Regions from separate parts of the Serratia sp. Res13-Sevr-LER1-36-b genome, predicted to be linked through region 1. Evidence: riboswitches for the same ligand, from Rfam matches in the RefSeq annotation. Region 1 holds a riboswitch; the other holds the start of a gene.
What was found. Region 1 has a riboswitch for cobalamin ahead of cbiB (adenosylcobinamide-phosphate synthase CbiB). Riboswitches for the same ligand answer to the same signal wherever they lie in the genome.
Positions count from the first base shown of each region.

Region 2: linked by a shared signal. The riboswitch ahead of btuB (TonB-dependent vitamin B12 receptor BtuB) and the one ahead of cbiB (adenosylcobinamide-phosphate synthase CbiB) in region 1 are both predicted to bind cobalamin.

Region 1 is NZ_JADACK010000005.1:431,554-435,726, reverse strand. It holds gene IMQ33_RS03020 (cobyric acid synthase) at 1-1,063, opposite strand, end outside; gene cbiB (adenosylcobinamide-phosphate synthase CbiB) at 1,113-2,069, opposite strand; cobalamin riboswitch at 2,230-2,423, opposite strand; gene cobD (threonine-phosphate decarboxylase CobD) at 2,635-3,708, shown strand; gene IMQ33_RS03005 (hypothetical protein) at 3,796-4,173, opposite strand, start outside.
Region 2 is NZ_JADACK010000013.1:170,898-175,070, reverse strand. It holds gene murI (glutamate racemase) at 1-568, opposite strand, end outside; gene btuB (TonB-dependent vitamin B12 receptor BtuB) at 513-2,393, opposite strand; cobalamin riboswitch at 2,467-2,682, opposite strand; gene trmA (tRNA (uridine(54)-C5)-methyltransferase TrmA) at 2,804-3,904, shown strand; gene IMQ33_RS08755 (YijD family membrane protein) at 4,013-4,173, opposite strand, start outside.

The DNA of each region.
Region 1 (4,173 bases):
CCATCTGTTCCAAACCGGATTCCACGCCATCAACAATGTGCTTGCCGAGCATCTGGTAGCCGCCGCAAATACCCACGATCTGCACTCCAGCACGGTGCTGATCCTGTAACGCCGCCGCCAACCCGCTCCGTTGTAGCCACTGCAGATCCCCCAGGGTGTTTTTGCTACCCGGCAGGATGATCAGATCGGCACCGGCCAGCGCCGCCGGGTGCGAAACATAGCGCAGCCCTACGTCCGGCTGGGCCGCCAAGGCATTAAAATCGGTAAAGTTGGACATATAGGGCAGTTGTACCACCGCGATGTCCAGCTCATGGCTGCTGCCTGTCGGGGCATACTTACCCTTTTGCAACGCCACACCATCCTCGTCTTCCAGATCGATATTCAACCAGGGCATCACACCCAGCACCGGCACGCCAGTCAGCGCCTCAATCTGCTCCAGCCCCGAGTAGAGTAAGGCAATATCGCCACGGAATTTATTGATGATTACCCCTTTCACTCGAGCTTTCTCTTCTGGCTCTAGCAGGGCCAGTGTGCCGTAAATAGCGGCAAACACCCCGCCACGGTCGATATCCGCCACCAACAACACTGGCGCATCGGCAATCGCCGCCATGCCCATGTTGACGATGTCGCGGTCGCGCAGGTTGATTTCCGCCGGGCTACCTGCCCCCTCCAGCACCATGATGTCGTAGCCGCTGGCCAGGCTGTGATACACCTCGCTGATTTGTTGCTGTAACTGCGGCTTGTACTCGTGATAGCTGACCGCGTCCATATTGCAGGCCACTTTGCCCATCAGCACCACCTGCGCCTGGCAATCGCTGGTCGGTTTGAGCAGTACCGGGTTCATCCGCACATCGGGTGCGATACCGGCGGCTTCGGCCTGAAAAATCTGTGCCCGGCCCATCTCTTCGCCACGGGCGGTAATGCCAGAGTTGAGCGCCATATTCTGCGATTTGAACGGCGCACAGCGATAGCCATCCTGCATGAAGATCCGGCACAGACCGGCCACCAGCACACTTTTACCCACATCGGATGCGGTTCCCTGCACCATCACACACCGTTTCATCACCTATTCTCCACGTCGCGCTGGCTGAGCCGCGCAAACAATTATTATTTCAAGCATCAAGCCATAGCAGGCGCAACGCTGCAAACAGCAGCAGAGCCAACAGCGAGGCCGTCATCATCAGACGCGTGCTGCGGGGAATATCTGCCAGCTCGATCTCCCGCCGAGCTTCGCCGATCCACGGTTTTTCGACCCGTTGACCAAAGTAGTTGCTAGGACCGCCAAGCCGCACTCCCAACGCTCCAGCCACGGTGGCTTCCGACCAGGCGCAGTTGGGGCTGGTGTGCTGATAGCGATCGCGCCAGCCAATGCGAAACGCCTGGCGAGAGTCCAAACTATTCAGCCAAGCCGCACAGCTCAGCAGTAGCCAGCTAAGCCGGGCCGGTAACCCGTTGGCGAAGTCATCCATCCGCGCCGACACATAGCCGATAGCGCGGTATTTCGGCGTTTTGTAGCCCACCATTGAATCGAGGGTGTTAACCGCTTTATACGCCATCGCCAACGGCGCTCCGCCTATCAGCAAAAAGAACAGCGGCGAAATGACGCCATCCACACTGTTTTCTGCCACCGTCTCCACCACCGCCCGGGTGATTTGCGGTTCTTCCAGTTGTGAGGTATCCCGCCCGACAATCCACGACAGCTTGCGGCGGCTCTCCTCAAGATCGGCACTTTGCAGTGCCCGGTGAACTTCCATGGCAGCATGTTCCAGACAGCGCCCGGCGAGCAGGGTATAAATCAGCCAGACTTCCGCCAGCCAACCCAACCACGGGTGGATATACTGCATCAGCGTTAAAAAGCCCCAACTGACCAGCCAAACCACCCCGACGACGCCCAGCCACAGCAGCCCGCCGCCAAGTTTTAGCGCTCTCTCGCTATGGCAAATCCGGCGGATCGCGCGTTGAAGCGCCGTGATCAGGTTACCGATCCAGCGCACCGGATGCGGCCAGTGCGGCGGGTCGCCTAACAGGCTGTCGAGCAGAAAGGCCGCGAACCAGGCTAGCAGCGTCATGGCACGCACCTTATAGCCGCGAACGATAAAGCCTGATGGTGGGTTACTGGCATAAAAAAATCCCGACCTCTCGGGCGGGATTTGGGAGTCAAAAGGATACGACCAAGCGGTGCAATATAGCTGCACGTATCTCATGACAACCCCCTTCCCACCGAAGGTGTTGAACGTGTGACCAACTGGCCGGTCTTCTGGCTTAGCGTCATCCTCATCCACTCCCTTCCCAATCCTCAGATCAGTGGCGCAGTGGACTCGTCGGCATCACAGCAGCGGGGGCTGCGGGGGAGTTACACCCCCTTCCCAACCACAACCTGTCATCGTGCAGGGTGTGGGATATCCAGTTGGCAATAATACGGTTAATCACAACGTTATCAGTTCAATGAACTCAACGCTTCAATTTATCACTTAGTTTTCATCTCGATAGCCTCGACAATGGCCATGCCATAATAACCTGTTGATATCGCGAATACACGCCATTAGATCCGGCATTCACCTTGGTTTGCACAGGATTAACGGCGATTACGCTGTGTTATCCTGCATGCAAATTTGACAGGGGAATAGCAAAACCGTGAGTGAACATGGTGGTAACGTACTGGAAATGGCGTTGAAAAACGGTCTGGATCCGGCCGAGATGATTGATTTCAGCGCCAATATCAATCCATTGGGCATGCCCGCCAGCCTGAAGGCGGCGATTATCGAGCATCTGACCAGCGCCGAATGCTATCCCGACGTCGAATACCGGCGTTTGCATGCGGCATTGGCACGGGTTCATCACTGCCCGGCGGAAAATATCATGGCGGGCAACGGGGCCACCGAGCTGATTTACGCCATAGTGAACCGGCTACGCCCCCGCACGGCGCTGCTCCTAACGCCTGGGTTTGCCGAATACCGCCGGGCATTGCAGCGGATTGACTGCCAGATCGAGGACTTTCCGCTGGATGAAGCCGGTGGTTTTCAACCCGATGAGCGGCTGCTGCAGGTGCTGGCCGAGCGCAAACCGGACTGCCTGTTCCTGGCCACTCCCAACAATCCGACCGGGCTGATGCCTGACCCCACGCTGTTGCAGGCCATTGTCGCCTGTTGTCGCCAGCACAATATTGCGTTGATCGTTGATGAAGCCTTTATCGATTTTCTGCCGGATACACCGGGCCTGATCCCGCAGATGGCAGAGTATTCCCGCCTTTATATCCTGCGTTCGCTGACCAAATTCTTTGCCATTCCCGGTCTGCGACTTGGCTATCTGGTCAGCAGCGATCGCGTTGGCCTGCAACAGATGAAACAACTGCGCGAGCCCTGGACCATCAATGCCTATGCGGCACTGGCCGGCGAAGTGATCCTCGACGATCTCGATTACATCCAGCAAACCCACCAATGGCTGGCAGAGCAGCGTGCTTGGTTGTTTGACGCGCTGACAGCCTTGCCGCACTTGCGTATCTGGCCAGGGGCGGCGAACTATATTTTCCTACGCTGCCTGCGTCCCGACTACGATCTGCAACAGGCGTTGTTGCAACACCGCATCCTGATCCGCCACTGTGCCAACTACCCTGGCTTGTCCACCGACTATTATCGGGTAGCGATCAAGAGCGAAGCGGCCAACCGCAAGCTGATAGCCGCGCTGCAACAGGTGCTGGCAGAGGACTGAGGCGAAGGCGTTTTTAGGCATCAAACGTTGACCCGTTTATGATCTTAACGGGCGCTATTTTGGGCGAGGGTTTACGGTGGATTTTTGCTAAAAACGATGTTCGAGCAACTTATCCTGCTCTACGGGATAGGCTTTACCATCGAACTTGAGCTCGACGCGGGTCTTGGCAACAACTTTGTTGCTTTCCACGCAATCCTCCCCTTTTCTGCTCGCCCCCTTGTGCGTCGCTATGGTCTGTAGCTGCAGATCCTGGAAGCCGTTATGCGCGCTCTTGCCAAGCGCCAATGCGCGATTGGTCGCGGCGAAATCCCCGGCACACAGGCCATCCCACTCACCGCTATATTCATTCATGGTCAGATTATTAAGCACCAAAGTGACTTGCTGATCTTGCAGGGTATAGAGGTTAAGCCGTTCGATGCTGATGGGATTGACCGAGGAGGAGCCGCGGTGGATAAAACGCACCCC
Region 2 (4,173 bases), on a different contig from region 1:
TTTTCTTCAGCGTTGCCAGCGGTACAGGTTCACCATGCAGTTTGGCCTCTGCCAGTTCCACCAGCTCAGAAGAGCCTAACAGCTCGATTTTGCAATCTGTCGCGAAACGCTCGATGAGTTCATGAGTATAAGTACGCTGAACCGTACCACGCGTAGCCAGCAAACCGACGATACCGTTGGCGGTCAGTTTGGCAGCAGGCTTGATCGCAGGCACCACCCCCACTACCGGGAAAGCAAAACGTTCACGCAGTGCGGGTAAGGAAACGGTACTGGCGGTATTACAGGCAATGATGACGATTGCCAGAGGATGGCGCTGCTGAACCGCACTGACAATTTCCAGCACGCGCTCCACGATAAACTCTTCGGATTTCTCGCCGTAGGGGAATGCCACGTTATCGAAGGCGTAGATATAGTGGAGATCCGGCAGCAGTTGCCGAACCTCCTGAAACACTGACAACCCGCCGACGCCGGAATCAAAAACCAGCGCCGTCGGGCGAGGAGCCGCAGTGGCGTTAGAAGGTATAGCTGCCAGTGAGGTAGTACTCTCTTCCTGGGGTAGCGTAGCCATAAGCCGTCTCATAATCTTTATCAAACAGGTTGGCAATTCTACCACGAACTGTCAGTTGAGAGGTTATTGGATATGAGGCGCTCACGTCGACCGTGCTGTAACTCGGCAATACGCGCTGCTCAGGGTTATAAGTAGAAGAGATATTGTCGTAGCGCTTGCCGTAGTACTGATACGAGATATCCATGTCCAGGTTGAACATCGTCCAATCCAGCTGATATTTGGCCTGACGTTTCGAACGGCGCGCCAACACCTCATCGGTCTGGTCATTACGCGGATCGATATATTGCAGCGTCAACCTGTGGGTGAACATCCAGGTATCAAAGCTACCCGTCCATTCAACGCCTTTAATCGTTGCCCTATCCACATTGTAATACTGGCCCTGATAGGTCACCGGGTCAGAATCATAGTTGATCAGGTTCTGGATTTTGTAATGGTAAGCAGACAGACGCCAATCCAACGGCCCGGTCAAACCTTCCAGACCCATTTCCCACTGTTTGGACTCTTCCGGCTTGAGATTACTATTGGAATCAATGCCAAAGCGTTTTGAGCCATATTGCTGGCCCAGCGATGGCGTCAGGAAACCAGTACCGTAAGACAAGGTGGCTCGATAGCCATCAACAAACTCCCAACCCGCCGCGGTCTGCCAAGTGCCGTGCCAACCAAAGTCACCTGCCTTGTCTTCACGCCCAGAGGCTTCCAGCGTCACGCTGCCAAACTGCTGTTGACCGCTCAGGTACAGCCCCGTGTTGTCTCTTTTATAGGTATCGGCAAAGGAATTGTCGGAAGAGGTCAGGCGCTGTTGCTGGAAATCGGCACCGGCAGTGACGCTGCCGTGCTCGAAAGCATAGGTGTTGCCCCATTGCAGGTTACGCTGATCCATATCATCAAGTGTGGTACTGATGCCATAACGGCCGTTCTGGCTGCTGTAGTTGTAATCCTTCTGTTTCTGATAGCTGCCCGTCAGTTGAGAAGAGAAAGCCCCAGACAGGAAACGCAGCCCCATATCATAGGTGTGGCTATACAGGCGGTCTTCATCATTACTGTACTTCGGGCTGTAAGGTACACTGCCGACATCGTAGTCCGAGTTATTGGTATAACCATAACCCCGCACGAAGCCTGAGAAATTCTGATTGAACTGCTGCTCCAACCCACCCCAGAAGCTTTTATTACGGAAACCGTCACGATCGCTGTCGACCGAATAAGGCGAGCCTGGCTGCACATTGAAGCCATTGGTCATCTGGTAACTGCCCGCAACGGTAGCAACCGTATTATCAAAACGCTGGCGCAAGGCACCATCGTACTGCTGGTATCCTTTAGAACCGATACCCGCCTGGACTTTACCGCCCTCTTTATCCGTCTGGGTAATGATGTTGATGACCCCACCGATAGCACCAGAACCGTAAATGGCGGAACGCGGCCCACGGATAAACTCCACACGCTGAACCAGCGCCAACGGAACCTGGTTAAAATCGACGCCGTTGCTGATCCCCAAACGGGCCATTGGCACGCCGTCGATCAGTACCAATACATGACGAGCTTCAGTGCCGCGTACCGAGAGAGATGACCCCTGCCCCATACCGCCATACTGTGAAATATCGACACCGGGCAAACGACGCATCACATCATTGAGGCTTTTGGCCTGCCAACGGTCGATATCTTCGCGGGTCACCACATCGGCAGGCGCCAATACGGAAGAGACCGGTTGAGGGAAGCGATTGGCGGTAACCACCAGATCATCGCTACTTTTAGCCGTGGTGTTATCTTGCGCCCATCCAGAAAATGCCGTCACGGAGGAGACCACCGCCAGCAGTGTATTTTTTATCATTGTCATTATAAAAAGCATCCAAACTTCATTGGGGATGCCGCAGGGCCACGGCCGGTAGTTCGCGACGGCTATGGATATTGCGACGTACACCGGTAGGTTTTCGGGCTTGGGATTTGCCGGTTGCCTGTGGCAACCCGCACCGGGCGATGACTTCCCATCCTGCAGTGGACAGTGTCTGCGTTATTTAACGCTATCGCCGTGACTTCCCCATACCGCTGCGCGTCAGCTCCAGATTTGCACTGGATTCCCTTTTCACTCGCTGCTTGAGACCGGACGGCAATGCTACAATCAATGAAAATGGATGTCTAGATTGCCAACAGTGTTGCAAAATAGCACCACAACAAAACTGGACTTCACGGGCTGATTCCCTACAATCCCCCGCTGATCCAATTTGCCTGACGAGAGAAACCATGACGCCCGAGAATTTGCCCATTGAACGCTATGACGACCAACTGGCGGAGAAAACAGCCCGCCTGAAGACCATGATGTCACCGTTCACGGCGCCCGAGCCGGAAGTGTTTCGCTCGCCAGTCAGCCACTACCGGATGCGTGCGGAATTCCGCATCTGGCATGATGAGGACGATATGTACCACATCATGTTCGATCAGCAGACCAAGCAGCGTATCCGTGTCGATAGCTTCCCGGCGGCCAGTGAGCTGATTAACCGCCTGATGAGCGCCCTGATGGCGGCCCTCAAGCCCAATCCGGTGCTGCGCCACAAGCTGTTCCAGATCGATTATCTTTCTACGCAAAGCGGTAAAATCATTGCCTCACTGCTGTATCACCGCAAGCTGGACGAACAATGGCAGCAAGATGCCACTGCGCTGCGTGACGCGTTACGCGCAGACGGCTTCGATGTGCAGCTGATTGGCCGCGCCTCGAAGATGAAAATCATGCTGGATCAGGATTACGTCGACGAAGTGCTGCCGGTCGCTGGCCGCGAAATGATTTATCGCCAGGTTGAAAACAGCTTCACCCAGCCCAACGCAGCCATGAACGTGCAAATGCTGGAATGGGCGCTGGATGTGACCCAAGGTTCAAAAGGGGATCTGCTAGAACTGTATTGCGGTAACGGCAACTTCTCGCTGGCCTTGGCCCGCAACTTCGAGCGGGTGTTAGCCACTGAAATTGCCAAGCCTTCGGTGGCGGCGGCGCAGTACAACATCGCGGCCAATCATATCGACAACGTGCAGATTATCCGCATGGCGGCGGAGGATTTCACTCAGGCAATGAACGGCGCTCGCGAGTTCAACCGGTTAAAAGGGATCGATCTGAGCAGCTATAACTGTGAAACGATTTTCGTCGATCCGCCGCGCAGCGGGCTGGATGAGGAAACGGTGAAGATGGTGCAGACCTATCCACGCATCCTTTACATCTCCTGCAACCCGGAGACCCTGTGCGCCAATCTGGATACGCTACAGGCCACGCACAACATCACTCGCCTGGCTCTATTCGATCAGTTCCCATACACCCATCATATGGAATGTGGCGTATTACTCGAACGCCGTTGATCTAGACGGGCGCTGCGCCCTACATCGCGAGCTGGCTGCGGAGTATCCGCACCACTGTAAAAACAAAAAAGGCACTCCGCGGAGTGCCTTTTCTCGATGAAACCATTTTTAATGCTGAACAGTGACGGTATTGCGTTTCTTTAATTGGAAACCAATCCAGAGCACCAGCACCACGCAAACAATCGAGGGCAGGAAGTTCGAGCCGATCTGCGGATATTCCGCACGCACGATCGCGCTATATCCCAGGACGCCCAACAGGAAACAGCCGG